Regions from separate parts of the Rhizobium sp. ARZ01 genome, predicted to be linked through region 2. Evidence: predicted binding sites of a transcription regulator. Region 2 holds the regulator's gene; each other region holds the start of a gene.
The links. The regulator LexA, encoded in region 2, represses DNA repair genes until DNA is damaged. The targets are predictions, from matches to a motif close to TGTTCNNNNTGTGTTCNG.
Positions count from the first base shown of each region.

Region 1 (10,799 bases), 350 kb from region 2:
GCGCCAAGGTTCAGGGGCCGGACGGCAAGGAACACACCGTGCACATGGGCTCCTACGGTATCGGCCCGACGCGTCTGGTGCCGGCAATCATCGAGGCGTCGCACGACGAGAACGGCATCATCTGGCCGAAGTCGGTCGCGCCCTTCGAGGTGGTCGTCATCAACATGAAGGCCGGCGATGCAGCCTGTGATGCCGCCAGCGAGACGCTTTATGGCGCGCTGTCGAAGGCAGGCATCGACGTGCTGCTGGACGACAAGGACGAGCGTGCAGGCACGAAGTTCGCGACCGCGGACCTGATCGGTGCACCGTTCCAGGTCATCGTCGGTCCGCGCTCGGTCGCCGCCGGCGAAGTCGAGCTGAAGGATCGCAAGACGGGCGCGCGTGAGACGCTGACGGTGGATGCCGCAATCGCGCGTCTGACGTCCGTCGCCTGACCCTGAAATTCGGAATCGATTTTCGGCAGCGAGTGTGCGCAGATTCGAACTGCTACTGAGTCCGCAGCGCATCCGGTGGGATGCGCCGCGCAATAGAGACTGATCCGGAGGCATCATGGCGGAAGCGACGGGCGAGGGCACCGTGGTCAAAGCGAAAAAAGCGCCCGTAAGCCGGCCGTTTTCCGGTTTCGAACGTATGGTTGCCTGGCGCTATCTGCGCTCTCGGCGCAAGGAAGCGTTCATCTCGGTCATCGCCGGCTTTTCCTTCATCGGCATCATGCTGGGGGTGGCGACGCTGATCATCGTGATGGCGGTGATGAACGGATTCCGAACCGAACTGATTTCCCGCATCCTCGGCATCAACGGCCACATGATCGTCCAGCCGATCGACGGGCCTTTCGACAACTACGCCGATCTTGCCGCGAAGTTTTCCAAGGTTCCCGGCATCAAGATGGCGATCCCGCTGGTCGAGGGGCAGACGCTCGCTTCGGGCAAGGGCGGCGCCGGGACCGGCGCGCTCGTGCGAGGGATCCGCGCCGAAGATATTACGAAGCTGAAGACGGTCTCCGACAACATCAAGTCGGGAGATCTCGTAGGCTTCACCGCGGGAACGGGCCTTGCGATCGGTGCTCGCATGGCAGATCAACTCGGCATTGTCGTCGGCGACGACATTACGCTGGTGGCGCCCGAAGGCGACGTGACGCCGCTGGGTGTCAATCCGCGCGTCAAGTCCTATCCGGTTTCGGCGATCTTCGAGATCGGCATGGCGGAATATGACGCCTCGATCATCTACATGCCGCTTGAGGAGGCGCAGCTCTATTTCAACGCCGACGGCCTGGTGCAGTCGATTGAGCTTTTCGTCAACAATCCCGACGACGTGGACGCGCTGCGTCAGCCGATCGAGGCGGCCGCCGAGCGCCAGATCTACGTGACCGACTGGCGCCAGCGCAACCGGACGTTCTTCTCGGCGCTCGAAGTGGAGCGAAACGTGATGTTCATGATCCTGACGCTGATCGTTCTGGTCGCAGCGCTGAACATCATATCGGGCCTGATCATGCTCGTGAAGGACAAGGGCAGCGACATTGCGATCCTGCGCACGATGGGGGCGACGTCCGGCGCCATCATGCGCATCTTCTTCATGACGGGGGCTGCCATCGGCACGGTGGGCACGATTGCCGGGGTCATTCTGGGCGTCGTCGTCTGCCTGAACGTCGAATCGATCCGCCAGTTCTTCTCTTGGCTTTCCGGACAAACCTTGTTCGATCCCGAACTCTATTTCCTCAGCCAGCTGCCGGCCGATATGAATTTCGGCGAGACGGTTTCGATCGTCGTCATGGCCTTGGCGCTTTCGTTCCTGGCGACGATCTTCCCCGCATGGCGCGCGTCGAAGCTCGATCCCGTCCAGGCCCTGCGGTACGAATAGGAAGAACCGACCGATGAAAGCGCGCGTAGCATTGCAGCTATCCGGCGTCGAGCGCCGTTACGGGCAGGGCGATACGGTCCTGAGCATCCTGAAGGGCGCGGACTTCACGCTGCATGGCGGCGAGACCGTCGCCCTTGTCGCTCCGTCAGGCACCGGCAAGTCGACGCTTCTGCATGTCGCCGGTCTGCTGGAGAAGCCGGATGCAGGCGATGTCGCCATCAATGGCCATTCGTGCGCACTGCTTGGTGACGATCAGCGCACCGCCATCCGGCGCAACGAAATCGGCTTCGTCTACCAGTTTCACCATCTCCTGCCGGAGTTCTCCGCGCTGGAGAACATCATGATGCCGCAACTGATCGCCGGCCTGTCGAAGCCGGAGGCGCGGGAGCGGGCGAAGCTGTTGCTCGACTACATGCGCATCGGTCACCGCGCCGAACACCGGCCGTCGGAACTCTCGGGCGGCGAACAACAGCGTGTGGCGATCGCCCGCGCCGTCGCCAATGCCCCACTCGTGCTTCTGGCCGACGAACCGACCGGGAATCTTGATCCGGAAACGGCGGGCTATGTCTTCGAGGCGCTGGAAGCACTCGTTCGTCAATCCGGCCTTGCCGCTTTGATCGCAACGCACAACCACGACCTCGCCTCGCTGATGGATCGCCGAGTTACGATCGAGGACGGCAAGGTGCACGAGTTGGGCTGAGCGCGGCAGTCCCTGCCGGCCCGGTGTCATTCTGGCCTGTGACAGACCGCCTCGATATTGTTGCCGTCCGGGTCAAGGACAAAGGCGCCGTAGTAGTCCGGGTGGTAGTGTGGCCGCAGTCCCGGCGGGCCGTTGTCCACAGCACCGGCCGCAAGCGCTGTGGCATGGAAGCGATCGACCGTCGCTCGGTCTTTAGCCGCGAAGGCGACATGCAAGCGGCCAGCGGCCGTTCTGCCGGTGCCGATCCAGAAGAACGGCTTGCCTTCTTTTCCGTAGCCGGCATGTGCGTCGCCGCCTGATTCCTCTGCCGAGACGTCCATCAGGCGCGTGATGCCGAGAGGCGCGAGTGCCGTATCGTAAAAACGGCGCGATCGCTGAAAGTCGGCGACCGGAAGTCCCACATGGTCCAGCATTGTGGCTCCTCCTTCAGTTCGGCTGGCACAAAGTATGCCCGATTTCGTCGCTCCAGTCTTGGAAGGCGATCTGCGCCCCCTTCGTGGCAATCGGTTTTCCGTTCGCCGTCCCTTTGCCGGTCAGGACATTGAGGTCGCATTCCGTCGTGTTCGCAGTGTCGAGCGTGTCGTAGGACGAATAGGTGTAGCCGGCAACGATGAACTGGGCGTTGCGATAGGCCAGCGTCAGGTTCTGGCTCCAGCGGTCGCGCCCGACCGAACTGTTCTGTGAAGTCAGTTTGATCGAACCGTTTGGAAGTGCTGATACGCCCGGTTCCTGCCCGAACATTGCGAGATTGCCCCAGATCTTGTTCGAGGCGGCCACCTTGACGCTGAGGCGCGACTCGCCGGGATCAGCTATATAGATATAGACGCCGTTATCTTCGTCGCTACCCTCAGCGGGTCGGGCAATCAGAACCAGGTCCTCATTGCCGTCCCGGTTCCAGTCGCCGGTTGCGGCGGCGACGACCCGGTCGGCGGGAAAATCCTGCGCCGCAACGCAAAACGGCATCAGCACCACAACTAAGGATGTCAGCACAATCTTCATAAGGCCCTCGCATCGATTGGGCGCTAAAAATAGGAAATTGTGTGGGTGCGGTCCAGCACTCTATTTCGCGCCAAGCGTGCAGATCGAGCTCGAAGCGTCAAAGAGCGCTTGACTGGAGAACAAAACAAGAACATGATGGCATCAGTTCTTGATAAGGAGCCCGTCAAATGACTGAATTCATGCGTGATCTTGCAGCCTTTGCCTCCATCGCGATGTTTATCGCAAGCCTCTCGGTGCTGGCCCTTGGGCTGTAGTCGGTGGCGCATGACGCAAACCGGGACAGCGCCAGCGGGGGATAATCGCGCTCGTTGCGGCGCCCCGCTGGACATTCGGCGCAGGATTCCGCTTATCCTTTCGGCTTCTGAATCGAGGTGGCGAGAATGGCGGAGACTGCGGCAATAGAGGCAGGTGATGGCAATGTGCAGTTCGTGCATCTGCGCGTGCATTCGGCCTATTCGCTGCTTGAAGGGGCGCTGCCGATCAAGAAGATCCTCGGCAAGGCCGTCAGTGATGCGCAGCCGGCAATCGCCATCACCGATACGAACAATCTGTTCGCCGCCCTCGAATTCTCGCAGAAGTGCGTAGGCGACGGGATCCAGCCTCTGATTGGCTGCCAGCTTTCAATCGACATGGAAGACGAAAGCGGTGACGGGGAGCGTCGCAATCCTGCGCAGGCGCTCGCCAAGTTGCCCTCGCTCGTGTTTCTCGTCGCCACAGATGCCGGTTATGCGCGGTTGATGGAACTGGTGAGCCGCGCCTATCTGGAAGGGGAAGGTGGCGGCCACGCGATCCACATTCGGCGGTCCTGGCTCGATGAGGGGACAGACGGATTGATCGCTCTGACCGGTGCTTCCACCGGTCCCATCGATATGGCATATTCGGCTGGCCAGCCGGCGCTTGCCGAGGGACGGATTGCGGAGCTGAAGCGGTTGTTCGGCGACCGGCTCTATGTCGAGCTCCAGCGCCACGCCAATTACGACCGTCGGCACGAACGTCGAATGATCGAGCTTGCCTACGCGCAAGACGTGCCTTTGGTGGCGACAAACGAGCCGTTTTTCCCTTCGCCGGACGAGTATGAGGCGCACGACGCGCTGATGGCGGTCGCTCATAACGCGATGGTCTCCGATGACAACCGTTTTCGGCTGTCGGCAGATCACTATCTGAAGAGCCGGACCGCGATGGCGGCCCTTTTCGCGGACCTGCCGGAGGCGATCGAGAATACTGTCGAAATCGCGCGGCGCTGCTCCTTCGTGCTGAACACGCGCGCACCGATTTTGCCGCGTTTCACGGGAGCGACCGCCGATCCGGAGGAAGCCGAACGCGCTGAGTCCGCAGAACTGCGCCGCCAGGCGGTGGAGGGTCTGGAGGGGCGGATGGCATCGCTTGGCCTGTCGGCGGGCTATAGCGAGCAGGATTATCGCGAGCGGCTGGATTTCGAGCTTGGCGTCATCGAGCGCATGAAGTTCCCCGGCTACTTCCTCATCGTTTCCGACTTCATCAAGTGGGCGAAGCAGCAGAATATTCCGGTGGGGCCGGGCCGCGGTTCGGGTGCTGGCTCGCTCGTGGCCTATGCGCTGACGATCACCGACGTCGATCCGCTGCGTTTCTCGCTGCTGTTCGAGCGCTTCCTCAATCCGGAACGCGTGTCGATGCCCGACTTCGATATCGACTTCTGCCAGGACCGGCGTGAAGAGGTGATCCGCTACGTGCAGCGCAAATATGGACGCGAGCAGGTGGCGCAGATCATCACTTTTGGTTCGCTGCAGGCGCGTGCGGCGTTGCGCGACGTCGGCCGCGTCCTCGAAATGCCGTATGGCCAGGTCGACAAGATCTGCAAGCTCGTGCCGAATAACCCGGCCAATCCGACCCCGCTGTCCAAGGCGATCGAAGAGGAGCCGAAGCTGCAGGAAGAGGCGGAGAAGGAGCCGGTCGTCGCCCGCCTGCTCGACATCGCCCAGAAGATTGAGGGGCTTTATCGCCACGCCTCGACACACGCCGCCGGTATCGTCATCGGCGACCGGCCGTTGTCGCAACTCGTGCCGATGTATCGCGATCCACGCTCCGACATGCCGGTCACCCAGTTCAACATGAAATGGGTGGAGCAGGCGGGGCTCGTGAAGTTCGACTTCCTTGGCCTCAAGACTTTGACGGTGCTGAAGACGGCGGTCGACTTCATCCGCAAGCGCGAAATCGAGGTCGACCTCGGCAGCCTGCCGCTGGACGACAAGCTGACATACGAGATGCTTTCCCGCGGCGAGACGGTCGGTGTGTTCCAGGTGGAAAGTGCCGGCATGCGCAAGGCGCTGATCGGCATGCGCCCCGACTGCATCGAGGACATCATCGCGCTGGTGGCGCTCTATCGGCCGGGGCCGATGGAGAACATCCCGGTCTACAACGCCCGCAAGCACGGTGAGGAGGAGATCGAATCGATCCATCCGACGATCGATCATCTCCTGAAGGAGACCCAAGGCGTTATCGTCTACCAGGAGCAGGTGATGCAGATCGCCCAGGTCCTGTCCGGCTATTCGCTTGGCGAAGCCGACCTCCTGCGCCGTGCCATGGGTAAGAAGATCAAGGAGGAAATGGACAAGCAGCGCGCCCGTTTCGTCGACGGCGCGGTGAAAAATGGCGTGTCCAAGCCGCAGTCGGATCTGATCTTCGACCTGCTCGCCAAATTTGCGAACTACGGCTTCAACAAGTCGCACGCGGCCGCCTACGCCATCGTGTCCTATCAGACGGCCTACCTGAAGGCGCATTATCCCTGCGAGTTCCTCGCAGCGTCGATGACCTACGACATGGCCAACACCGACAAGCTGAACGACTTCCGCCAGGACGCCGCCCGGCTCGGTATCAAGGTCATTCCACCGTCGATCCAGACCTCCTATGCCCATTTCGAGACCGGCGAAAGCCGCATCTACTACGCGCTCGCGGCGATCAAGGGCGTGGGCGAATCGGCTGTCCAGCACATCGTCGAGACCCGCGGCGACAAGCCGTTTGAGAGCTTGGAGGATTTTTGCCTGCGCATAGACCCGAAACAGGTCAATCGCCGGGTCTTCGAGAGCCTGATCTGCGCTGGCGCCTTCGATTGTTTCGGCCACGACAGGGCGGCGCTCATCGCCGGAATGGATCGCCTCTTGGGTTACGCGCAACGCGCGCAGGAAAACAAGACCAGCGGTCAGAGCGACATGTTTGGGGCAGGGGCGGCGACCGGGCCGGAGACGATTTCGTTCCCGTCCTACGCGCCCTGGCTTGCGTCGGAGAAGCTGCACCGCGAATTCCAGGTGCTTGGTTTCTATCTCTCCGCCCACCCCCTCGACACCTACAACGCGATGCTGTCGAAGATGCGCGTGCAGAATTTCGCCGATTTCGCCGTTTCCGTGAAGCAGGGCGCGACGGCGGGCCGCCTTGCAGGCACGGTGACATCGAAGCAGGAGCGCAAGACGCGCACCGGCAACAAGATGGGCATCGTCGCATTCTCGGATGCGTCCGGCCAGTTCGAGGCAGTTCTCTTCTCCGAGATGTTGCACCAGTATCGCGACCTTCTGGAGCCCGGCAAGTCGCTCGTGCTGACGGTTCAAGCCGAGGAACGCCCGGAGGGCATTGGCTTGCGGATCCAGACTGCGCGTTCGCTGGAGGAGGAGGCGTTGCAACAGCAGAAGGCGCTGCGGGTCTATGTCCGAGATTCCGGTCCCCTACGTTCGATTGCGGCCCACCTCAATGCCAAGGGCGAGGGCCTGGTGTCCTTCATCGTCATCAAGGACAATGGCCAACGCGAGATCGAGGTGGAACTGAACGAGCGCTATCGCATCTCCCCGGAAATTGCCGCGGCCCTGCGCTCGGCCCCGGGTGTCATTGATGTGGAGATGGTCTGAAGTGGCGGCCGGGAGGCGCGTATAAATCTGCAAGCCCCTTGATCCGACCGGAAACCTCCGCTACCGACGCATGCAGGCGGACGTGGCGAAACTGGTAGACGCAAGGGACTTAAAATCCCTCGGAGTGATCCGTACGGGTTCGACCCCCGTCGTCCGCACCACTTTAGGCGATCTCTTTGATTTCCGGATGGTTACGGATATTCAGAGGTCCATCGACGCCCTACCACTACAACGGGCGCTACAAATGGTGGTCACGACTTCCCTCACCAAGCCCATGAACGGCGACTGGTTCAGCCGCAAAGCCACCTCAGCAGATGTTCGCGAAGCCCACGAGAAGAGAGATTTCGTAGGCCCTCCACCGTTTCACAGACGCAGGCCGTGGCTGCGTTCAGGGGCTGGATGCCTTGTTCTCGCCCTGAATCGATCAACTCCGTTCCTTGTTCACCACCCCTCCTGTTATCGGCGTAGCGGGGCGATGATCCAGTGGCGAATGGACAGGAAGGCGACCTTGTGTAAGATGTAAGCTATTAGGAATGACTTAAGGAAGCTATGGAACTCGCGATGGCGATTGAACCGGACGCACTTGAGGCATTGCGTGAACGGCACCGTCGCTGGCTCTCGCGACTTGGCATTCTGAATAGGCCGTGGTTGATTCTCGGCTCCGCGCCGTCTCCGACGATTCCGCCTGACCTGATTGGGCATTGTGCACGTGTCGACGTTAACAACGCAGGCAAGACGGCCAAGGCGCTCGGCCTGCCGCCCGCCGACTTGACGTTCCGCAAACGGAGGAAGTCGTGGGAAGAGCATCCGCATGTCAGGACGAGAGGCCTTCTATGGCTCCATAACAAGCCTCTTTGGTGGATGCATCTGGAACTTCTGGCCAAGCCGCATGTGCGTTACAAAAGCCTGATGCGCGCCACCAAGCCTGAGCGCGAGGCGATCGTCGACCTCGTGAGTGGCGGACTCCCCGCTGACATTGGAGAGGTCGGCAAGGTGACGAACGGAGTTGCCGCGCTCTGCTACGCGCTTTTCACGGGCGTGCCGTCTGTCACCCTCGCGGGGTTATCAATTACCAAGATGGGTCACTCTTACGACGACAAGGGAAAGATCCGGCGGCAGATCGCCGAGGACACCTTCCTTCTGACGCGTTTGAGAGGCCGAGGAAATGTCTTCACGACCGAGGTGGATCTCTCGGAGCATATCGGGTTGCCACTCGTTCGCGACAGAAGCGGCATCGTCGCCACCATCGACAGCCCGCTCGGCCCAAACTTGATCCTAGCGGAAGCCGCAGAGAAAACCCGGTGAGGATGGGTTGGGGTGCTTGGAATGCAGGGCCCCACCGTTCAACTGCTCAAACGCCCAGAGGGAAGATATGCTCTGATCCAGCCCGCTTGCCGCTCTCGACCATCCCCCGCCGCAACTTGCTTCACGGCGCAATTGAAAAACTCTGGTCAGAGAGGGCAACAGCCCCGCTGAGCGCGTCGCGGAAGCGGTAACGCAGCACGTAGTCACCGGCAGGAGGGCCTTCTACGTTCAGCGTCAGCTTGGCGAAGACCTCCTGGTTGCGCACGAACCCGCGGAAGGTGAAGGAGCCGAAGGCCTTCTGTTCGGCAAGCGTGTCGCCCTTGTTGTTCAAGAGTTCGAGATCGACTGTGAACTGCGCCTCCACCTTGCCGCCGTCGATCGATCGCCAGCTCAATCCGACCGGTTCGACATAGGAGATCAGCGGCTCTCCGGGTTTGTAGGTGGAGGTCGGACGCGGCGAGTACATGCCATATCCCTCGGGCGGATCGGTGACGAAGGTGACCTTGCCGATCGAGAAGGGCAGCGTCGAAGCGAAAGCGCCGTAGGCCTCCCGAACTGCGTCGTGGGCCCCGACGGGGTTGCCGTCGATAGCTAGTTTCTCGGCCCTTGTCGCCGCTTCCACAAGCGGGCCGGCAACAGCGGGGAAAGCACAAAAACCGAACGTGGTGGCAAGAAGCAGTGCGGCTGCATACGACCTTGCTGGCATGCGGTTCCTCTCGGATCATCCCGAGTAGAAGATGCGCGAGATGCCCGCGGGCAGTCAAGGACGTGATTCAGCTCTTCCAGAACAGAGGCGTCAGGATCACGAGCACGGTCAGGACTTCGAGACGGCCGAGCAGCATCATCAGTGAGAGGAGATAGAGGGACGCGTCGTCGAAGGTCGAGAAGTTGCCGGCGGGGCCGACCACAGGGCCTATTCCGGGGCCGGTGTTTGAAAGGGCGGTCACGACCGCAGAGATCGACGTCAGTACGTCGTGGCCGAGCGCCGCAAGGGTCACGCTGCCGAGTACCCACAGGAGAAGATAGGTGCAGAAGAACAGGAAAACAGTGCGCTGCACGTCCTGATCGACCGTCGCCTTGCCGTAACGGACGGTCTGGATGCCGTTCGGATAAATTAGCTTGTGCAGTCCGGCCTTGATCGAGCTGAAGATAATTATGAAGCGATAGGCCTTGATTCCGCCCGCCGTAGAGCCGGAACACCCACCCATAAAGGTTGCAAAGAGACAGAGCGCTGCCACGAATGGCCCCCACAGGGTGTAGTCCTGACTTGCCATGCCGGTCGTCGAGAGGATCGAGGCCATGGTAAAGAAGGAATGGGTGATCGCCTCGTGGAATTCCACGCCATTTGCAATGCGGTGGTAGATGGCAATGGCGATCGAAAAAGCGGTCAGGTATGCGAGGAACACGAAGATCTGCGGATCACGCAGCGCGTCGAGCCTCCCGCGCACCACAAGCACGATCAGAATCGAGAACGGCAGGCTGCAGAGCGTCATGAAGAACGTACCGGCCCACAGCAGCGGCGTGCTGTTGAAATAACCGAACGAAGCGTCGTGCGTGGAAAACCCGCCGGTCGCCACCGTCGACATGGCGTGGTTGATGGCGTCGAATCGGCTCATCCCGAGCACGTCGTACGTGATGGCCGTGACTAGGGTGATACCGATATAGACGACGATGAAGGCGCGGGTATAGGTGGCGATGCGGGCAAAGGGCTTTTCGTTCGTTTCCGACGATTCCATCTTGAAGAAGGACATGCCGCCGACGCGCAGATAGGGCATGACGAACAGGCCGAGCGCGACGATCCCGATGCCCCCCAGCCAATGCAGCAGCGACCGCCACATCAGCAGGCCGGGAGGCGCGTTGTCCAAGCCGACGATGACGGTCGAGCCTGTGGTGGTGATGGCGGAGACCGATTCGAAAACGGCCTGAGAAAAATCGAGATCGATCGTCGAGAGCCAGAGGGGGATGGCGCCGACCAGCGAGAAGACCACCCACAGTAGGTTTACGAGTAGAAAGCCCATCTTTTTGGTGAAGGGAGGCGGACCTGCCTGTGTCGCCGCCGCTGTGAT
Region 1 covers NZ_JACVAE010000001.1:1,123,411-1,134,209, forward strand. The annotation lists gene proS (proline--tRNA ligase) at 1-434, shown strand, start outside; gene IB238_RS05345 (lipoprotein-releasing ABC transporter permease subunit) at 550-1,857, shown strand; gene IB238_RS05350 (ABC transporter ATP-binding protein) at 1,871-2,557, shown strand; gene IB238_RS05355 (VOC family protein) at 2,584-2,970, opposite strand; gene IB238_RS05360 (FG-GAP repeat protein) at 2,984-3,556, opposite strand; gene dnaE (DNA polymerase III subunit alpha) at 3,937-7,428, shown strand; tRNA gene IB238_RS05370 (tRNA-Leu) at 7,505-7,589, shown strand; gene IB238_RS05375 (hypothetical protein) at 7,990-8,733, shown strand; gene IB238_RS05380 (hypothetical protein) at 8,855-9,439, opposite strand; gene IB238_RS05385 (TrkH family potassium uptake protein) at 9,507-10,799, opposite strand, start outside.
Region 1: a site for LexA is predicted at 3,672-3,689, ahead of IB238_RS05360 (FG-GAP repeat protein). Genes of this name have one in related genera too.

Region 2 (10,799 bases):
GCCGACCGTGCCCCGACAAGAGGTGCTGGTTCGCCAGCTAGTTGCGCAGTGGCCTGTGAAGCCCGAGGTAACGGTTGCTGCCCAGGACAAATGGCAGGCATTCCAGGCCGCGGATGTGGCGATCGCTGCCTCGGGTACGGTACTGCTGGAACTCGCGCTGGCGCGCGTGCCGGTCGTCTCTTGCTACAAGCTGGATTGGATCGCGCGACTGATGACGCGCAAGATCAAGACGTGGACCGCGGCACTTCCGAACCTCATCGCCGACTACGCTGTCATACCGGAATATCTCAACGAGGTGGTGCGCCCGGGCAGCCTCGCGCGCTGGGCCATACGGCTGACGCACGATACGATCCAGCGTCGAGCTATGCTGGAGGGGTTCGATCTCGTCCATGAACGCATGCAGGACGCGCGATCGCCCGGCGACAAGGCGGCCGACGTGATTGTCGAACTGATCAGACAAAAAAAGCCCGGTCTACTCTGACCGGGCTTTTTTGTTGTGTTTGGCGATATCAGCGCTTGGAAACGGGAACGTAGTCGCGCTTCGGTGCGCCGATATAGAGCTGGCGCGGGCGGCCGATGCGCTGTTCCGGATCCTCGATCATCTCGTTCCACTGGGCGATCCAGCCGACGGTACGGGCCAGTGCAAACAGTACGGTGAACATCGTGGTGGGGAAGCCGAGTGCCTTTAGCGTGATGCCGGAGTAGAAGTCGATGTTCGGATAGAGCTTCTTCTCGATAAAGTATTCATCGGTGAGCGCGATGCGCTCGAGCTCCATTGCGACTTCCAGCATCGGGTCGTCCTTGACGCCGAGCTCGCCCAGAACCTCATGCGTGGTCTTCTGCATGATGCGCGCGCGCGGGTCATAGTTCTTGTAGACGCGGTGGCCAAAGCCCATCAGGCGGAATGGGTCGTTCTTGTCCTTCGCACGGGCGACGAATTCAGGGATGCGGTCCGCTGTGCCGATCTCGGCGAGCATGTTGAGAGCTGCCTCGTTTGCGCCGCCGTGGGCCGGGCCCCAGAGGCAGGCAATGCCGGCTGCGATGCAGGCAAACGGGTTTGCGCCCGACGAGCCAGCAAGGCGGACGGTCGAGGTCGACGCGTTCTGCTCGTGGTCGGCATGGAGGATAAAGATGCGATCCATGGCGCGCGACAGGACCGGATTGACGACATATTCCTCGCAGGGCACTGCGAAGCACATGCGCAGGAAGTTCGATGCGTAGTCGAGGTCGTTCTTCGGATACACGAAGGGCTGCCCGATATGGTACTTGTAGGCCATGGCCGCGATCGTCGGCATCTTGGCGATCATGCGCAGCGATGCAACCATGCGCTGGTGCGGATCGGTGATGTCGGTGGAGTCGTGGTAGAAGGCCGACAGCGCGCCAACGCAACCACACATCACAGCCATCGGATGCGCATCGCGGCGGAAGCCGGTGAAGAACCGCGACATCTGCTCATGGACCATCGTGTGGTGCGTGACGCGATAGTCGAAGTCGTCCTTCTGAGCCTTCGTCGGCAGTTCGCCGTAAAGCAGAAGGTAGCACACTTCAAGAAAATCGCCGTGCTCAGCCAGCTGCTCGATCGGATACCCGCGGTGCAGCAGAACCCCTTCGTCGCCGTCAATATAGGTGATCTTGGACTCGCACGAAGCGGTCGACGTGAAGCCCGGGTCATAAGTGAAAGTGCTGGTTTGCTTGTAGAGCGTGCCGATGTCGATCACAGACGGACCAATCGATCCCGATCGCAATGGCAACTCGACCTTTTTGTCACCGACAGTGACTTCCGCGCTCTTTCCCGTCATGAGGACCTCCATTTTCTGCCTGGTGGCACCGGGTCGTGCCGTATCTTGGCCGTGCCGCTTTGCTAGCCCATCTGCGTCGTCATGCCAAGCAAGACGAAAGCCATATTTGTGCAACGCAAAACTGACATTCCGGCATTGCAATATCTACTCTTCTCCGTCAGTTGCAAGCAACTTATGGGCGAGAATGGAGAATTATGGAGGGGGCATTCTTTCTCGGAGAACAAGGATGTTTGCTCCGGATCGGCGATTGCATTTCAAAATCCTAAGTTGCATTATGTCGTGGTCAACGGCTGGGGCAAAAGCCATGTGGGAGGGCACCGCTACGAAAGTCGAAGACCCGGCCGCCATTGCGAACCGGAGGCTGCCGAACTCGCAAGCGGAAGATCGGCTTGTCTTGCGCCCACCCTTTCAGGCAGACCGGTTCTCTCGTTTCCCCCGAATTGCCGTTCGATCCCTGGGATACAAAGTTGCTGCCATTCCGGCTGCCTTAGCCGCTGCGTGGGAACAGGAGCGGGACTACGGCACCGCTTTTCTGTTCGTTCCCGTTTTGATCGGTGCAGGAGCGTGGTCGTGGTTCGCACTTGCAGACGATCCGCCCTTGATGGCAATTCTTTCGGTACTACTCGTCAGCGGCGCGGCCACCGTGCGTCTGCGGCACCGCCACGACCACCTATCCTTGGCAGCATGGGCGGCATTCCTGCTGTTTCTCGGGATGATGCTATCCGCAGTCGAAAGCTGGAGACTTTCGACCGTTCTGCTTGATCAGTCGGTGACCACCACGATCAGTGGCAAGGTACTTTCCCGCGAGTCCGACGACCGGGGCCGTATGCGTTATCGAGTAGCGCTGTCTTCCACTACTGATCCTACTTTGCGCCGACCACCCAGCATAGTGAGCCTGCTTGCGCGCAGCCCACATGAAGCGCTGCCGATCGGAGGTGGTATCACCGGGCGCACGCGGCTGAACCCACCTTCAGGACCCGCATTGCCGGGCCTCAACGACTTCGCCTTCGACGCCTACGTCGCAGGAACGGGCGCGATCGGCTATTTCTACGGCAAGCCGGCGGGTTCGGCACTGAGCCAGCCCGTCGGCTCAGAGCACACATTCGATGCGGCAAGCCGATGGATAGCCGAATGGCGGAATGCCATCACGGAGCATATCCGTGGCCGCATCAGTGGCGATGCTGGCGCGATCGCTGCGGCGCTGATCACAGCCGAACAGCGCGGCATCAGTCCGGATACGGTCGAGGCGCTCCGGAAGGCAGGCCTCGCGCATGTCCTCGCGATTTCCGGATTGAATATGGTGCTTGCTGCAGGCACCTTCCTCTTCGGGGCCCGCCTGCTCTTGGCACTTGCCCCCGGTGTTGCCGAACACTGTCCGGTGAAGAAGATCGCGGCGGTTGGCGGACTGGTGACGGTGACCCTCTACATACTGGTCTCTGGCGGCGCGGTCTCAGCGATCCGTTCCTGGCTAATGATCGTCGTTTTGCTTTTCGCGGTCATCTTCGACCGCACTGCGATCAGCATGCGCAACATCGCTCTATCGGCAGTCATCATACTCATGATCACACCGTCGGCTGTCACAGGACCCGGGTTCCAAATGTCGTATGCGGCTACCCTCGGCCTTGTCGCAGGCTACGCAGCTTGGCGCGAACGCCCCCTACCGAGCGCAGTATGGACAGGCAAACGCTGGCGGCTACTTTCACTCACTTCCGCGTTTGTAGGTGGAATCCTGTTATCGGTCGTTGATCGGCGGCGTCGCCACGTTTGTCTATTCCGTTGGTCACTTCCATCGGTTTCCCGCATATGGCCTGGCTGGAAATCTGCTGGCAATGCCGATCATTTCGACAATCGTCATGCCGATGGCGCTCGTTTCAATGATGCTCATGCCATTCGGCCTGGACGGTTTCCCGCTTTGGATCATGGGCCGAGGCATCGATTGGATCATCGTGTTGGCCAAGTGGGTATCCGGCTGGGGTGGAGAAGTCGTGACCGGTAGACTGCCGCCGCTCGCATTTGCATTGATTGCGATAGCAGGTGGCCTTGTCTGTATGTTTCGGACGCGTCTGGCAATTGTCGTCCTTGTGCCACTCGTGATCGGAGTAGCTCTCGCGTTCGCCCATCGGCCAGACGCACAGCCTCAATTGCTCATATCGGAAGATGGTCGCCTCGTTGCGCTCATTTGGGAAGGGGAAGCAGCGACGAACCGTTCGAACCCACCTGACTTCCTCTACGATCAATGGCGCCGGGCCATCCGTCTAGAAGGACATCGAGCACCAAAGTTTCAAAGCAGCAGTGAAAGTAAACAACGGCAGCCTTCGAGCGGGAGAGGCTCCTCTGCTGATCGCCGGGAAGCCATATTCGGTGGTCAGCCAGATACGCAGCAATTGACGGCGACGCGCAACACGCGGACAGCAAAATCGAGAGCCGTCTTGAGCCGGGCTGCAATGGCGCGTGTGAACGATGACATGCGCACTGCACTCGCAACGGCAGTCCACGAAAAACGCTTCGTTTGTCGCCGCAAGGAGTGGTGCGTCGGCGTTGCACCCGCGGGTTGGCGCGTGGTGACTCTCGAAGACCCTGCCTTTCTAGGAGCGGCCTGCGACAATGCTGATTTCGTCGTCGCTCCGCTGCACCTCAAGGCCGAGCCTTGCCGTTCGGGAGCGCAACTCATCACCATGCGCACCCTGCGCCAGAGCGGAGCGCTTGAGATCATGTCGCGACTTGCCGAACCAACTGCCCGAGACGACTACACCATCCGCCAAGCCATCACCTCGCTCCACCGTCCGTGGAGCCGGCATCGCCTCTATGATTGGCGCACCGAGAAATTCCTGGAACCACAAATCGCAGCCGCTACTGATAGCGGCGAATGAGACCGACGAGTTTGCCCTGGATCTTTACTCGATCAGGGCCAAAGATGCGGGTCTCGTAGGCGGGATTGGCGGCTTCCAGCGCAATGGAGGCCCCCTTGCGCCGGAAGCGTTTCAGTGTTGCCTCCTCATCGTCGACGAGCGCCACGACGATCTCGCCCGGGTTGGCCGAACTGGCATTGCGGATGATGACGGTGTCGCCGTCAAGGATACCGGCCTCGATCATGGAGTCACCCTTGACCTCAAGCGCGTAGTGCTCGCCGGAACCGAGCATCTCGGGTGGTACGGCGATGTCGTGGGTGTTGTTCTGGATCGCCGAGATCGGGACACCGGCAGCGATCCGCCCCATCACCGGAACCGAAACCGAACCTTCTGCACTACCGGTGGCTGAACGGGGTGGGGCAGGGGGCGTGGGCGATTTGCCGAGGCTGCCTTCGATGACGGATGGCGAAAAGCCGCGACGCGCCTTGAGGCTAGGCGAGTAGGCCTCGGGGAGCTTGATGACCTCCAGCGCACGAGCCCGGTTGGGCAGCCGCCGGATGAACCCGCGCTCCTCAAGCGCCGTAATCAGGCGGTGGATCCCCGATTTAGACGCGAGATCGAGCGCGTCCTTCATCTCGTCGAAAGAAGGCGGAATACCCGTTTCCTTCATCCGCTCATGGATGAACAGCAGCAATTCCTGTTGTTTGCGGGTCAGCATGGCTCGCCATCCAGAATCGTGAAACAAATCCAGAACAGACACTATCTGTTCCACATGTGTTCCGCAAGGGGGTAATTATAGGCAGACGGGGGAGCGGTCACGCACTGGGTGGCCGGCGAAAAAGCTCCACATTCTGACAAGGGAGCTCTTTCGCTGTTATGCCGCTTGCTGCGGACGAGTTACGGGCAGGCAGCGACATAGCGGCGACCGTAGCGATCGCGGTAGTAGCATCGGCCGGGCTGACCTGCGACATTGCCGATGACGGCACCGGAAACACCACCGATGGCAGCCCCGACGGCAGCACCCCGAACATCGTTCGTAATGGCGCCGCCGATTACCGCGCCCGTGGCGGCCCCGATTCCGGCGCCCCTCTCGGTTGGGGTGCAGCCTGCCAGTGCAAGGCCGACCATAACGAGGAAAAGGGAGTTCTTGATCATGTCCAATCCTTCCTGTCTCGTTGATAATTTCTGGCTACTTAAATCTTGTCCATCCAGACGAAGCCTTCAAGTGTAATCTCGTTCTTGCAACGCTTACAACGGCGCGTGGCGTGCTGCAGCCCCTTCCGCCTCTCGCCCTACAAGGAAACAAACGCGGTCAGCGTGTAGAGTACGACGACATAGTAGAGGCTTCACCGAGTACGCCGACGGCACGAGAGACGCTATCCCAAAAACGCTCGGCATAGGGCCTCAGCATCGGCGCCAGCGCTGCCCGGTAGAAGCGGTAGGGTGGCAGTCCCGACATCGAGACGAGGCGATAGCCAAAGTGGCAAAGGTCAGCGGCATGTTTCGTGCGAGGCCCCCGCAGGCCTCCAGGCGCCTCAAACCCGTGCGTCGAATGATGCCCGCGACCGTCAGAAAGAGGACTCCTTTGACCATCAGATGGTTCGCCACCAGATAGAGGGCCGTCACCCAACCGAGATGGCTCATCAGCGCAACGGCGGTGACGATGTAACCGGTCTGGATGAGGCTGGAATAGGCAAGCATACGCTTCATGTGCAGCCTGCTGCAGCGCCAGGAGCGCGCCGACGACCGTCGTCAGCATGCCGATCCAGCCTATGGCGCGCGCGAGGTCAAGGCCAAGTTCGGAACGGACAGCGAGGTAGGCCGTTATGAACAGGGCGAATATCGCCACCTTGCCGACGACGGCCGACAGCATGGCCGACAGATCGTCATCGGCTTGCGCGTAGGCGCCCGGTAGCCACACGTGGACGCCGATCGTGCCGATCTTGATCAGGAAGCCGGCTGCAAGCAGCAGGACGGCGGGGATCAGTTCCGGACCCGAGGAATAGAAGGCAGTCAGGCCGGTTGTGCCGTTTTTCGCTGCGGCCATGGCGAGCCCGCCGAGCTGCTTGCGGCCGTCGATTTGCCTGAAGGAGAGCCCGCAAAGTGTCGAACCGGATCAGGCGTGTGGCCGTTCGTCTCGACTGCGCCGGGACTGTGGTTTCCCGGGATCCCGATATAGAATTCCGCAAAATTCAGCGTCTGTGAACGTTGGGCGGAGTCTGGCCTAGAGAGATCGTCAGCCCGGCGTCTGTTGGTTGCAAGGAGAATCGGAACGACGGTGTTCGCCTTTGCGCCGGGCTGCGCGCCGGCAAGGCCGGTGACCGCACGCGGACCACCGCACCCCGGCAGAGCGGCCAAGACAATCAGGAGTGCGAGCAGTCGCTTTGTCGGCATCATCTGGCTCGGTTGGTATCGAGAGTCGACGAAGTTAGAGCATCTGATCGGCCGTTCCACAACCTTAGCCTGCGTGACAGCGATCGAGAGGGTGCGGCTGTGCCTACGTTGCAACGTGTGGAAGAGATATCACGAGCGATGTCGGATCGCATGCATGCTTCTTCCGCGTCGTTCGCAGCCGCCAGCACCGCGCGTCCCTTCCGGAGGGACGATCGGTGGATTTTGCAAAATGCGGGACCCACCGCCAAGTCCTGGGATTTGAAGCCAATCACAGAGCACCAGCAATATTGCAAGATTGCCCGGCGTTCTACGATCTCAAGGTATTCTATTCCATTCCCGTCCGCCCGGATCGACCGATATGGCTTCATCCTCCGAACAGAAATTCTCCCTCTGGACACTGATGGCGATGGTGGTCGGCTCGATGGTCGGTGCCGGCATTTTCTCGCTGCCTCAGGCTTTCGGCCGCGCGACCGGTCCCTTCGGCGCTTTGATAGCCTGGACGATTGCCGGTGTTGGGATGTTGATGCTCGCCTTCGTGTTCCAGACACTGTCGCAACGAAAGCCGAATCTTGACGCGGGTATCTATGCCTATGCCAAGGCCGGGTTCGGCGACTATCTCGGCTTCCTGTCCGCGCTCGGTTACTGGTCGGCTGCGGTCCTCGGTAACGTCTCTTACTTCATCCTTATCAACTCGACGCTTGGCCTGTTTTTCCCTGCCTTCGGTGATGGCAATACTGTCCTGGCCGTTGTTATCTCCTCAGTTCTCTTGTGGATCATGCACGCGTTGATCCTGCGCGGCATTCGGGAGGCGGCTGCCCTCAACAATGTGGTCACCTTTGCCAAGATCATTCCCATCGTGCTGTTCATTGTCTTCGTCGGATTGGGATTCGATCTCTACACCTTCGCCGAGAGCTTCTGGGGTGGCGAGGAAGTAACGTTTGCCAGCGTCGCCGGACAGGTGCGTGCGACAATGCTGGTCACGGTTTTCGTCTTTGTCGGCATCGAGGGGGCAAGCGTCTATTCGCGTTACGCCCGCAACCGCGCCGATGTCGGCATTGCAACGGTAGTCGGTTTTCTCGGCGTCCTCGCGCTCATGGTGATGGTGACGCTTCTCTCGTACGGCGTTTTAACGCGGCCGGAACTTGCGGCCCTGCGCAACCCGTCCATGGCGGGCGTCCTTCAGGCCGTTGTCGGCCATTGGGGGGCGGTGTTCGTAAGTGTGGGACTGCTCATCTCTGTGGCCGGTGCGTATATTTCCTGGGTGTTGCTTGCGGCTGAAATTCTCTATTCTGCTGCTAAGTATGAAACGATGCCGCGGTTCCTCGCCCATGAAAATGCAAGGGGTGTACCGGCAAACGCGCTGTGGCTGACCAATATCGTCGTCCAGGTCTTCCTGATCCTGACCTTGTTTACGCAATATGCGTTCCGCCTCGCGCTGGAACTGACGAGTTCGATGATCCTCATTCCGTATTTCCTCGTCGCCGCGTATGGCCTGAAACTATGCTGGAGCGGAGATACCTACGATCAGGACTCCGCCAACCATAGGACCGACTTCCTCTGGGCGGGCATCGCAACCGTCTACACTGCAGGGTTGATCTATGCGGCGGACTTCACACACCTGCTCCTGACGACCGTCATATATGGGCCGGGAACGATCCTCTATCTCATGGCGCGGCGCGAGCAGGGAAAAGCTGCATTCATGCGCACGGAACTCGCGCTTTTCGTGCTTGCGGCAATCGGCGCGTGCGTCGGCATCTATCTAATCGCGACGGGCGCCATCTCGTTCTAATCTGCCGGGTCAATGTACCACTGCAAGGTGTCGAAACGTTCAGATGATCATGTCGTCGCGCGTAAACAAGCGGCGTCAGCGATGATACTTTTGATGCACCGCTGTCACAAAATCTGAACGCAGCGCATATTTTTGGGATTCTGTGCCGATCACAGCAATTGTTGTTCGGCATTATAGTTCCAATCGTAGCCAGCCATTTCAATTGAGGAAAGAATTGCCAGCTTAACAACTTATCGGGGGAAAGATGTCTTCGGAAACGACGCAGAAGTTCTCACTCTTCGCATTGACAGCCATGGTCGTGGGCTCCATGGTCGGTGCGGGTATTTTCTCCCTGCCGCGAACGTTTGGTAATGCAACCGGACCGTTTGGCGCAATCATCGCCTGGTGTATCGCTGGTGGCGGTATGTATATGCTCGCACGCGTCTTCCAGTCGCTGGCAGAACGCAAGCCCGATCTTGATGCCGGTGTCTATGCATACGCCAAGGAAGGCTTCGGCGACTATCCCGGTTTCCTTTCCGCCTTCGGCTACTGGATCGGCAGTTGCATCGGCAACGTGTCATACTGGGTGCTGATCAAATCCACGTTGGGGAAATTTTTCCCAGTCTTTGGCGACGGCAACACGCTCATCGCCATCGTCGTGGCCTCGGTCGGCATCTGGCTGTTCCACTTCATGATCCTGAAGGGGGTCCAGCAGGCGGCCTTCATCAACACTGTGGTCACGGTTGCGAAGATCGTTCCGATCATCGCCTTCATCATCATCCTCTTCTTCGCCTTCAAGCTCGACCTGTTTCGCGCCAATTTTTGGGGCGGGGAGGGCATGCCGGAGGCAAGCCTCCTGCAGCAAATACGGGCGACGATGCTGGCGACCGTCTTCGTCTTCATCGGTATCGAGGGTGCGAGCAACTATTCTCGCTATGCGCAGACACGCGCCGATGTCGGCAAGGCGACGATTATGGGCTTTGTCGGAGTCAGTGCTCTGATGGTCCTTGTCACGCTTCTGCCCTACGCAGCCCTCCAGCGGCCTGAAATCGCCGCTATGGCCCAACCGTCGATGGCGGGTGTCCTGGCAGCCGTTGTCGGTCCATGGGGAGCAGTCTTCATCAGCATCGGCGTGATCGTGTCGGTGCTGGGCGCCTATCTGGCATGGTCGCTGGTCTGCGCCGAAGTGCTCTACGTCGCCGCTCGCACGGAAGACATGCCGCGCCTGTTCGGCACCGAGAACCAAAACAGGGTGCCCGCTGCTGCGCTGTGGCTGACCAACATCATCGTCCAGCTCTTCGTCATCAGCACGTACTGGTCACAGGACGCTTTCGCCCTGATGTTGAACCTGACAAGTGCGATGGCCCTGATACCTTACCTGTTCGTGGCCGCTTACGGCTATCTTGTGGCGCGGCGCGGCGAGACCTACGAACAGCTCAGGCCGCAGGAACGCAGGCGTGACCTGACCATTGCCAGCATCGCCGCGATCTACACGATGTTTATGATCGTCGCCGGCGGTATGAAGTTCGTCCTCTTGTCCGCGCTTCTCTACGCCCCCGGCACCCTCCTTTACTTCTGGGCCCGGCGCGAACAGGGCAAGCAGATCTTCAACACCACCGTGGACTGGGTGGTCTTCGTTGCCGCCGTTATAGGCTGCATTGCTGCGATCATCGGACTGGCCACCGGCTACCTGACAATCTGAAAAGGAGGAAACGCATGTCTTCTGCAAGTTCCACCCAGGCGCTGGGCGTTCATTCTGAAGTCGGTCAACTGCGCAAGGTCATGGTGTGTGCACCCGGCCGCGCCCACCAGCGCCTTACTCCAAGCAATTGTGACGACCTCCTCTTCGACGATGTGCTCTGGGTCGAAAACGCCAAGCGCGACCATTTCGACTTCATGACCAAGATGCGCGACCGCGGCATCGAAGTTTTAGAAATGCACAACCTGCTCTCTGAAACGGTGGCCATTCCCGAAGCCAAGAAATGGATC
Region 2 covers NZ_JACVAE010000001.1:1,473,762-1,484,560, reverse strand. The annotation lists gene lpxB (lipid-A-disaccharide synthase) at 1-481, shown strand, start outside; gene gltA (citrate synthase) at 510-1,799, opposite strand; partial or broken gene IB238_RS25035 (ComEC/Rec2 family competence protein) at 1,708-3,414, shown strand; gene IB238_RS24935 (ComEC/Rec2 family competence protein) at 3,521-4,669, shown strand; gene lexA (transcriptional repressor LexA) at 4,650-5,366, opposite strand; gene IB238_RS07065 (YMGG-like glycine zipper-containing protein) at 5,546-5,800, opposite strand; gene IB238_RS24930 (proton-conducting transporter membrane subunit) at 6,053-6,349, opposite strand; partial or broken gene IB238_RS24925 (proton-conducting transporter membrane subunit) at 6,423-6,695, opposite strand; gene IB238_RS07055 (basic amino acid/polyamine antiporter) at 7,401-8,831, shown strand; gene IB238_RS07050 (basic amino acid/polyamine antiporter) at 9,076-10,512, shown strand; gene IB238_RS07045 (arginine deiminase) at 10,527-10,799, shown strand, end outside.

Region 3 (10,799 bases), 850 kb from region 2:
CTTCCGCAAACCAGAGCCACAGGAGGGACGCAGCGATATAGATGCCGCCGTACGCGGCGTAGGCGCGGCCGGCCGCGCTCGAATCGATCAGCGTCAGAAGCCACGCAAAGGCCGCAAGCGATACCATGCCGGGAACAAGCCAGAGCGCCGACTTTTCCAGGCGCAACCAGGCCCAGAAGGAAAAGCAGCCGGCGATTTCTGCAAGGGCCGCGGCGCCGTAGATTAGGATGGATTGCATGCGGGCTCCCAATAAAGGTGCCCAAGAGTTACCGTACAACTGGAGAATTCGAAATCTTTTTCGGGGGCGCTGGCGCCGCAATGTGCCGCATCTGGCCTCGCTGTCGACTATCCCGGCTCAGCTCATCGCCTGCCGCTGCAGCGTGACGAAGAGCACCAGGCCGGCGCCCTGCTTGCCGGCGCCGAGGACGCCGTTGCTTGCGGCAAAAGTGACGGCTGCAAGCGGCGCGACCATCAGTGCGGCGAGCACGAGGATTCGCAGGCTGACGGCAAGGCTGGCGAGAAGCGCGATCGGCATGGCGGGCGTCCTTGCTGCGGTGAGGTTAAAGGGCGGCGGAGCAGATTGTCGGGATCGAGCAGGCGCTTGCCGTGCCGTAGTGCTTGTTCAACTCGTGGCGGCGCTGATCGGTTTCGACTGCTGCAGCGACCGAGATCGCAAAAACAGTCATCAGCAGCGTGATGATCGTCAGTCGGCGGGCCAGGATTTCCATCGTTCGTTCCCTGAGATTGTCTTTCCGTGATGCCCTTCTCGCATGGCGCGACTGAACGCGTCCTGAGAGGGCGGTTCATCTGGCGTTCAGGAAAGTCGGCTTGGAGGCCGCCGAAGTTCGGCTTGGCCGGAGTGGATGAATTCGGCGGCGCGCCTTGAAGCCGATCATGGCGATCGCTAACTCCATCTGACATCGAATGGAGAACCGGATGACCAAGCCGATCGAACTCTTTTTCTGGCCGACCCCGAACGGCTACAAGATTACCATCATGCTGGAGGAACTCGGCGCTCCCTACGAGGTGAAGTATATCAACATCGGCAAGGGCGAGCAGTTCGCGCCGGAGTTCCTCAATATCGCCCCCAACAACCGCATGCCGGCGATCATCGATCCCGATGGCCCGGGTGGCGAACAGATTTCGGTGTTCGAATCCGGTGCCATCCTGCAGTATCTCGGCCGCAAGTACGGGAAATTCTACCCGGCCGAAGAGCGCGCCCGCGTGCAGGTCGACGAATGGCTGTTCTGGCAGATGGGTGGGCTCGGGCCGATGGCCGGTCAGGCGCACCATTTCCGCCAGTATGCGCCGGAAAAGATCGAATACGGCATCGACCGCTACACCAACGAGGTGAACCGTCTCTATGGCGTGATGAACAAGCGGTTGGCGGAACACGAGTTCCTCGCTGGCGACTATTCAATCGCCGACATGGCCTGCATCGGTTGGGTGCGTCCCTATGAGAACCAGGGCCAGAATCTGGAAGACTTCCCGCACCTGAAGCGCTGGTTCGACGCCGTTCTCGCCCGTCCGGCGGTCCAGCGCGGCATCGAGGTCGGCAAGGAGGAGCGTGCTCGCCAGGCAAACCTTGCCGAGGACAGGGAAGCGCAGAAGATCCTGTTCGGTCAGCGGGCGCGGTGAGGGCGCCGCGTCCAAGAGATTCCGTCATGCCGGACTTGATCCGGCATCCAGCCGCGCAAGTCCTTGCGCGAGAAAAAGCACCTTTCGCGCCGCAGACGCGGCGTGGCTGGACACCGGCTCAAGGCCGGTGTGACGAGAAGATGGGTAGGCCAACTTTGCGAAGTTGCTCACCGAACCGGCGGGAGACCTTTGCTCCTCGCGGGTACCCCCTCAAAGCCGCGACCAGGTCTGCGATTTGCAGAAGACCTTGAGCACGCAGCCCTTCATCTTCAGCGCGTTGCCGCTCACCGAGCCGGAGCCGCTATAGGTCTTGTCGTCTTCCGGGTCGGTGATCGAGCCGGAATACTCGCCGCCGGTGCCGTCGAGCTGGCCGATCCGTTTGCCGGCGAACTTGCCCGACTTGAGCGTGATGCAGAAACCGCCACCGCATTTGTCGATCGCGGCGGTTTCGCCGCTTGCCGTCCTCCAGTTGCCCTCGATCGGCTCGGCCGCCAAAGCGCTGCTGCCAAGACCGAGGCCAAGGGCGGCGGCCAGAATGGTGATACGTAGCATGTCTTCCTCCCGTTGCCGGAGCTTTCCCGCCTCGTTGCGGCGCTCCTGATCCCCTGCGTCTCCTCCGACGCCAGCGAAAGCTATCTTACGCGCACGTAAAGGTAAATCACCAATCAGCGCGAAATCGTGGATTTTCCAGCTATCTCCTCAGTGGGGCAGGACCAATTATTGCTCGGGTGAAACTTGCGACCGTTTTCCGTGGTTAGTGAATGGTTGAAATTGCAAGTTGAAGAATGCGTAAATTTTGACACAAATCCGCGGCGTTCCAGACCGTCCGATGCTTAACGAAAACCCAAGTTTACCAACTGTTTGAACTTTGTTTGTCGCAAATTAATCATGCATTTTAAGCGCCCATTGAAGGGGCGCTGGCATAGTGGAGCCATAAGACGAGCACGGGAAACACCGGCCGACAAAACCTTCGGGAAGCACATGCCGCAGAAGACGGCAGGCTCTCGAAAGGTTCCACAAAACAGGGCGATACAACAAGAAGACAACAGGACAGGGACAACGACAATGGCACGCTTCGACATCCAGAACTCCGAAATGGCCGCCATGATGGGCGGCGAGACCCGCGCCGATACCTTCTGCGAAATGGGGCTGACTTATGCGACCGGTCGCGGATGCGACGTCGATCTGGTCGCTGCCCACAAATGGCTCAACATCGCCGCTATCAAGGGTTGCGATCGTGCCGCTGAGCTGCGCGCCGATCTCGCTGCGACGATGACCAAGACCGATCTCGCGCTGGCGCTTCGTGCCGCCCGCGACTGGATGACGACACACTGAGACGACGAAAACAGCCCGGTAGGCAGTAGGAAATCAAAAACCTACAAGAACCTCGAAGAAGGCGCTGCTGTCCAAAAATGACAAGCTGCTGCCTACCGCTTGCTGTTCACCGTCTTCAACACCTTCGGAAGCATCTCTTCAAACAGTGCCATCTCCGCCTCTGGGCCGACGCTGACGCGTATGCAGCGGTTCAATGGCGCTACGCCGGGCATGCGGATGAAGATACCGTGCTCCATCAACCCGTCGACAATCGCGCGGGCGTGGTTGCCGTCGTGCCCACAGTCGATCGCAACGAAATTGGTGGCAGAGGGCAGGGGGCGCAGGCCGTTCTGTGTGGCGATCTTCGTGATCCTGTCGCGCGCCGCGGCGATGCGGCCAACCACCTCGTGCAGGTAGGTCTGATCCGCAAGTGCCGCGAGCGCTGCCGCCGTCGAAATCCGCGCCATACCGAAATGGTTGCGGATCTTGTCGAAAGCCTGTGCGTTGCCGATCGTGCCGATCGCATAACCCACGCGCGCGCCGGCGAGCCCGTAGGCCTTCGAGAACGTCCGCATCCGCAGAACGTTCGGTTGGCCGATCAAAGCCGTTATCGCAGGCGTGGAGCCAGCAGGTGCCGTCTCGCAATAGGCCTCGTCGAGGATCAGCAGGCTGTGCTCCGGCAGTGCACGGGCGAAGGCGGCGACGCTGTCGGCATCCCACCAGCTTCCCATCGGATTGTCCGGATTGGCGAAATAGACGAGCGGCGCGTCCTCGCGCTTGGCTGCGGCAAGAAGGCCGTCCAGATCCTCCCGGTCGTTGACATAGGGAACGGTCACGAGACGCCCGCCATAGCCATTCACATGGTAGTTGAACGTCGGATAGCCGCCCAACGACGTCACGACCGGCGTGCCCGGCTCAACGACAAGCCGGACGATTTCACCGAGCAGCCCGTCGATGCCGCCACCGATCGCGATGTTGTCGCGCGAGACACCGTGGTGGAGGGCAAGTGCTTCGCGCAGCTCGAAATTCTCCGGATCGTTGTACATCCAGGTTTCGCCGGCCGCGCGCGCTATCACCGCCAGCACCGAGGGTGCGGGGCCGAAGCCGCTCTCATTGGCACCGATGCGCGCCTTCACCCTGGTCCCCCGCTGCCGTTCGATCGCTTCCGGCCCCACGAAGGGGATGGTGGAGGGAAGCGCGTTGACGAGCGGGGTGAAGCGGGAGAAGCCGGACATTCTGCGAGCACCTTGTTGAGTGACGTCAAGGAAGAGCTTGCTTGCGTGCGTCGAGCAGGCCGACAGCGCAGGCCGGCGGCACACTAACGCATGCCGGCAAAATTCCAAATCGATTTTCTGTAAGGATTATGTGTTGTTTTCAAGGTGTTATCGCGGTGTCGTCGACGACACTGCGGTAGAGGCGGGCTGCGGGCGCCGCTGGCGATCCCGCGCCCGGCTTGGCGGTCAGGCGCGCTGCAGGTTGAACTGCGGTCGGACGATGCCCTTGGTATAGGGGAGCGGGGCATCCTTTTTCTTCGTGGCGACGCCGCCGGTGAAGTAGTCGGCGCGCACGATCTCGTGCAGCAGTTCCTCGTCGATTTCCTTGATGAACTGGACACCGATGCGATGATCGTTGCGGTACATTTCCGCGCAACCGACCTTGGCGAAGACACCGACGATTGTCAGATAGTAGTGCTGTCCGAGCCCGATCGTCGTGTTGACGGAAAAGCTGGCGCCGCCTTGCGAGATATCGATCAGCTTGCAACTCCGGGTCTTGGGGACCGCGAGATCAAGGCCGACGGACAACAGCATGCCCTGCCGGTTCACCTTGAAGCGCTCCCATTTGCGCTCGTAAAGGCCGCCGCTTTGGCGCTTGTCTACCAACTCCACCATATGCTCTCCCGGAAATGGGCATCATGCCCCCAAACGACCATGCGGGGAGTTTTGCACCTATGTGTTGGAAATCGCTAAAGGCGCCATGTAAAAATTTACGTATCGCAATTCTGGGAAATTGAGCGCGAACACCCTCTGCACGCGCTTTCCGACAGATGGGAAACAATGGTCCAACCCAACTCAGCCTAAAGCAGCAGAGACCGCTTCGCGTCAGAAGGGTCGAGCGTTTTCCAGCCGGACAACGATCACCGCGAGATCGCTGCGGCTTTCAATCTGGAAGAGCAGCTCATTTCGTGAGATAACGCTAATATTCAGCATAAGGCGCGGACATCAATCTATTCGAGGCGGTGCACTGGTCTCGCTACGAGACTTGCATACGGGCTTTGGGGCGCATTTTTCGTTGCTTTGACTGCGATGGGAAAGGAGGGCCGCAGAAGGCGTCTAGCACATCCAAACCAACACCGGAGACCGAACTGTCGGTTCGGCACATCGTCGTCATATTCCGCGTTCGGTTGTTCTGGCCTTTATTGAGGGAGAAAGCAGATGCAGCGCAAGATTGGCAGCAGTAGTGCCGTATTGGCAACCTTTGCCGCGGCGCTCCTGGTCGGAGCGAGCCCGGCCAACGCCCAGCAAGCACAGAAGCCGAACATTCTGTTCATCATGGGCGACGACATCGGCTGGATGCAGCCGGGCATCTATCACCAAGGCCTGATGGTGGGCGAAACGCCCAACATCGATCGCATAGGTAATGAGGGTGCGAAATTCATGACCTACTACGCCGAGCAAAGCTGCACGGCTGGTCGCAACGCCTTCTTCACCGGGATGCATCCGCTACGCACCGGCATGATCCCGCCGCAACTGCCAGGAAGCCCGTCCTACCTGCGGCCGGGAACGCCGTCGCTAGCGTGGTTCCTGCGCGATCTTGGCTATAACACCGGCGAGTTTGGCAAGAACCACCTGGGCGACCACACTGACGCGTTGCCGACCGCGCACGGCTTCCACGAATTCTGGGGCTATCTCTATCACCTCGATGCCATGCAGGGAGTGAGCTTCCCCGACATCAACAAGACCCCGACCGAGCAGACGGTCGCGCCGGTTTGCAGGAACACCTCGATCCCCGGCATTCCCGATGATCCCGCGGCCGTCGATCCGGCGACGACACCTTGCCTGACGCCGCCGCGTCCCGTGCTGTTCTGCACCTCGCCGGATGGGACCGCCGCCAAACAGACCTGCAAGGACGAAGGCCCGCTGACGCTGGAGCGCTCGAAGACCGTGGACGAAGAAATCTCGCGCCACGTCATCGACTTCCTCGACCGCAACGACCCGAAGAAAACCAACAAGCCGTTCTTCGTCTGGTACAACCCGGCCCGCATGCACATCACCACCGTGCTGTCGGACAAGTACGCAAACATGATTGGCGAGCCCGGCGGCAAGGACTGGGGTCTCAATGAAGCCGGCATGAAGCAGATGGATGACAACATCGGCTATGTGCTGAAAAAGCTCGAAGAAATGGGGCAGCTTGACAACACCATCATCGCCTTCACCACCGATAATGGTGCCGAAACGCAGACTTTCCCCGATGGCGGCGTAACGCCGTTCAAGGGCGGAAAGCTGACGACATGGGAGGGCGGCATGCGCGCGCCGATGCTCGTGCGCTGGCCGGGCCATATTGAACCTGGGACGGTCAAGAACGACATCTTCGCCTCGCTCGACTGGTTGCCGACACTGGTCGACATCGCCGGCGGCCCGAAGGGCAACGAACTGAAGGCGCAGATCGAGAAAGGTGCTTATCCGGGCATAGCCAAGACGACGCTCGACGGCGTCAACCAGCGCGACTATCTCGAAGGCAAGTCCGATAAATCGGCCCGCGACACCTTCTTCTACTACTCGGGCAAGGACCCGTCGGCCGTTCGCTACAAGAACTGGAAGATGTACTTCGCGATGGTGTCCGACAACGTGGAAGGCTTCCTCGTCGGAGTGATTCCCTACCACTGGACTCAGGTCGTCAACATCAAACGCGACCCATTTGAAGTCTCCGTCGGAACGCAGATAAAGACGGTAATGGGAACGGGCGGCACGATTGGCTCTCCGTCGACCGCCTACATCTACGACTGGAACCTCCTGCCGATCGGTCAGGCGCTTTGGCTGAAGGAGCTTGAGAGCTACATCGACTATCCGCCCATGCAGGACCCGGCCAGCTACAACCTCGAACAGGTTATGCAGCAGGTGAAGGAGATGCGGTCGTCGCATCGAGCGGGCGAATGACAAGATTGCAGTGGACGCCCTTCGGGGCGTCCACCTGGTAGCGCGATGTCCTGAGCTCGGGCCCCCTTTGGGGCCAGGAGCGGTCCTTTATCCGAATGGCTCGGCTGCTGCTTCTGCGACTTGATGCCCGATTCTTTGGGAAATGAGCGTCGGGCGGGACTTCCTGCCGGCATCGCAGCGCCAAAAGCACAACGCCCCGCTCGAGGCGGGGCGTTGGCATCGTTGCGAAGAAGATCGGAAAGTTGCTTACTGGAACGCCTGAAGGCCGGTCTGTGCGCGTCCGAGGATCAGCGCATGAACGTCGTGCGTGCCCTCGTAGGTGTTGACGGCTTCCAGGTTCATGACGTGGCGGATGACGCCGTACTCGTCGGAAACGCCATTGCCGCCGTGCATGTCGCGGGCGACGCGGGCGATGTCGAGCGCCTTGCCGCAGTTGTTGCGCTTCATCAGTGAGATCAGTTCGGCCGGGGCGCGATGCTCGTCGAACAGGCGTCCGAGGCGCAGTGCGCCCTGCAGGCCGAGCGAAATCTCCGTCTGCATGTCGGCCAACTTCTTCTGGATCAGCTGCATCTGGGCGAGCGGCTTGCCGAACTGCTTGCGGTCCATCGTGTACTGGCGGGCGGCGTGCCAGCAGAATTCTGCAGCACCCATCGCACCCCAGGCGATACCGTAGCGGGCACGGTTGAGGCAGCCGAAGGGACCTGCGAGGCCGGAGACTTCCGGCAACAGGTTTTCGTCCGGAACGAACACGTCCTGCATCATGATCATGCCGGTGATGGAGGCACGCAGCGAGAACTTGCCTTCGATCTTCGGCGTCTCGAAGCCCTTCATGCCGCGCTCGAGGATGAAGCCCTTGATCTTGCCGTCATGCGCGTCCGACTTGGCCCAGACGATGGCAACGTCGGAGATCGGCGAATTGGTGATCCAGTTCTTGGCGCCGGAGACGAGATAGCCGCCGTCGACCTTCTTCGCGCGGGTGATCATGGAGGAGGGGTCCGAGCCATGATCCGGTTCGGTCAGGCCAAAGCAGCCGACCCACTCGCCGGAGGCGAGCTTCGGCAGGTAGCGCTTGCGCTGCTCGTCGGTGCCGTAGGCGAAGATCGGGTGCATGACGAGCGAGGACTGGACCGACATGGCCGAGCGATAGCCGGAATCGACGCGCTCGACTTCGCGGGCGACGAGGCCATAGGAAACGTAGTTGGCGCCGACACCGCCGAACTCTTCGGGGATCGTCGGGCCGAGCAGGCCGAGCGCACCCATCTCAGTCATGATTTCACGGTGGAAGATCTCGTGACGGTTGGCCTCGAGAACGCGCGATGCCAGCTTGTCCTGGCAGTAGGCGTGGGCGGCGTCGCGGATCATCCGCTCTTCGTCGGTCAGCTGGTCCTCGATAAGGAAGGGATCCTCCCAGTCGAAGGCGGCCATCTTGGCGCGGGCCTGTTCCGGTGTTGCCTTGTGATGTGCGCTCATGGGATCTTCCTCTCTCGCCGTCTGTCTCGATGCAGATGTGCTATATCAGGATGCCCGCGCCTTAAAGAGGCGGAATCTGTCCGTTTCCCCGGCACTCTGCCTAATTGTGCATGGCTTCATGCGCCCGCAGAATGAGAGCAGTCAAAAGCGACCTGGACCGGCTGTTCTTTATCCCAAACCACGCAATGCCATCGATCCTGGCGGTTGCCGCTTGTCTATGGCGAATCCGGCTTGCGCCTCACCGTGTCAGCAGCCATTCGTGTTCCTTGGCGTTGTGGAACTTCCAGATCCGCTTCGGACCCGCCATGACATTCAGGTAGTAAAGGTCATAGCCGTGGCAGGTGGCGCAAGGGTGGTAGCCCTTGGGCACCAGCGTCACGTCGCCATCCTCCACCGCCATCGCCTCGTCGAGCGAACGGTCGTCGGTGTAGACGCGCTGGAAGGCGAAGCCCTGCGGCGGGTTGAGGCGGTGGTAGTAAGTCTCCTCAAGGAAACTTTCGTTCGGCAGATCGTCCCGGTCGTGCTTGTGCGGAGGATAGGAGGAGGTGTGCCCCTCCGGGGTGATCACTTCCACCACCAGCAGCGAATGAGCCGAACCGTCATCCTCAGGCATGATGTTAGTGACATGGCGGACGTTGCTGCCCTTGCCGCGAACGATCTGCTGATGCGTGCCGGGCGGAATCGCCTTGGCCTTGAAGTTGCCTCCGCCCGGCGCGGAGCAGACTGCAAGCTCAAGGCCCGTTTCCGCCGTCACCGACCAGTTCGAATGGGCCGGCACATACAGTGCATGCGGCTGGCCCTCGAACACGCTCATACGCTCGCCGAGCACGCCGAAGCTCTCGCCGTCGGCCGTCACCGACCCCTTGCCGGTGACGAAGACGAGGCAAACCTCCCGGCTTCCCGTCTCCGCAGCGATGATCTCGCCCGGCTTCATCTTGTGCAGATCGAAGCCCACATAGGTCCAGCCGGCGCTTTCCGGGGTGACATGCGTCACCCGGCCATGATCGCCCTTGGGTTTTACGAGCAGATTCGGCATGGGCTTGTTCCTTTCATTCGGCATCCGTGTCCAGCGTGCGGCGGAGCGCTATCCTTTCGGAAAACCCTCTGTCTCGACGGTATAGCCCGCAGCGGTCATGACGCGCATCAGTTCCGCATGGCCGATCTCCGCCATCTTCTGCGGCGGGGCCTTGCGCGGATCCTGTTCGGCTTCGACGACGAACCAGCCTTCATAGCCGTGATCCGCCAGCCGCTGTACGATTGCGCCGAAATCGAGCGACCCGTCGCCCGGCACGGTAAACACGCCGAGCGCCACCGCATCGAGGAAGGATTGCCGGCTGCGATCCAATCCGTCCACCACGGCCCGACGGATGTCCTTGACGTGGACGTGATTGATGCGGGCGTGGTGATTGTCGATGGCGCGCAGCACGTCGCCGCCGGCAAACGCCAGATGCCCGGCATCGAGCAGCAGCGGAATGCCTTCGCCCGACGCGCGCATGAAGGCGTCGAGCTCCGGTTCGGTTTCCACCACGGCGGCCATATGGTGGTGATAGGAGAGCGGCATGCCCTGTTCGGCGCACCATTCGCCGAACTGGGTGACGCGGCGCGCATAGGCCTTCATCTCGTCGTCCGAAAGGCGCGGCTTGGTCGCGAGCGGCTTGGAACGGTCGCCCTGGATGGAGCGGCCGACTTCGCCATAGACGATGCAGGGCGCGTTGACCGCCTTGAACAGTTCGATCATCGGGGCGATGCGGTCCTTGTTGGCGGCCAGTTCCTCGTCGACAAGGGTGCCGGAGAACCAGCCGCCGCAGAGCGTGACGTCGGCGGCGCGCAGGATCGGCAGCATGACGGCCGGATCCTCGGGGAAGCGGCGACCCTTCTCCATGCCGGTAAAGCCCGCGCCGCGAGACTGCCGAAGGCATTCCTCGAGGGACACGTCGTCGCTCAGTTCCGGAAGGTCGTCGTTCCACCAGGCGATCGGCGACATGCCGAGTTTGGCTTTCATGATGTTCTCCTTAGGCTCGGAAGAGCGACGGATCGGCTCGTCCGAAAATTGATCTCGTATGGGTTGAAGCACCTAGCCGATGCGCTGGGCGCTGAGCGCTTTCACATAGGCTTCACGCGCCTTTTTGACCTCTTCGCGCGGGCTGACCTCGGGCACCGCCACGTCCCACCAGTGGCCACCTTCCTTGGTGGTAATCAGCGGATCGGTGTCGATGACGATGA
Region 3 covers NZ_JACVAE010000001.1:622,767-633,565, forward strand. The annotation lists gene IB238_RS02915 (YnfA family protein) at 1-238, opposite strand, end outside; gene IB238_RS02920 (hypothetical protein) at 356-535, opposite strand; gene IB238_RS02925 (hypothetical protein) at 561-728, opposite strand; gene IB238_RS02930 (glutathione S-transferase N-terminal domain-containing protein) at 937-1,638, shown strand; gene IB238_RS02935 (DUF2147 domain-containing protein) at 1,849-2,190, opposite strand; gene IB238_RS02940 (sel1 repeat family protein) at 2,704-2,973, shown strand; gene IB238_RS02945 (pyridoxal phosphate-dependent aminotransferase) at 3,066-4,187, opposite strand; gene IB238_RS02950 (PilZ domain-containing protein) at 4,413-4,841, opposite strand; gene IB238_RS02955 (arylsulfatase) at 5,385-7,106, shown strand; gene IB238_RS02960 (acyl-CoA dehydrogenase) at 7,353-8,576, opposite strand; gene iolB (5-deoxy-glucuronate isomerase) at 8,815-9,612, opposite strand; gene iolE (myo-inosose-2 dehydratase) at 9,661-10,578, opposite strand; gene iolD (3D-(3,5/4)-trihydroxycyclohexane-1,2-dione acylhydrolase (decyclizing)) at 10,651-10,799, opposite strand, start outside.
Region 3: a site for LexA is predicted at 2,669-2,686, ahead of IB238_RS02940 (sel1 repeat family protein). Genes of this name have one in related genera too.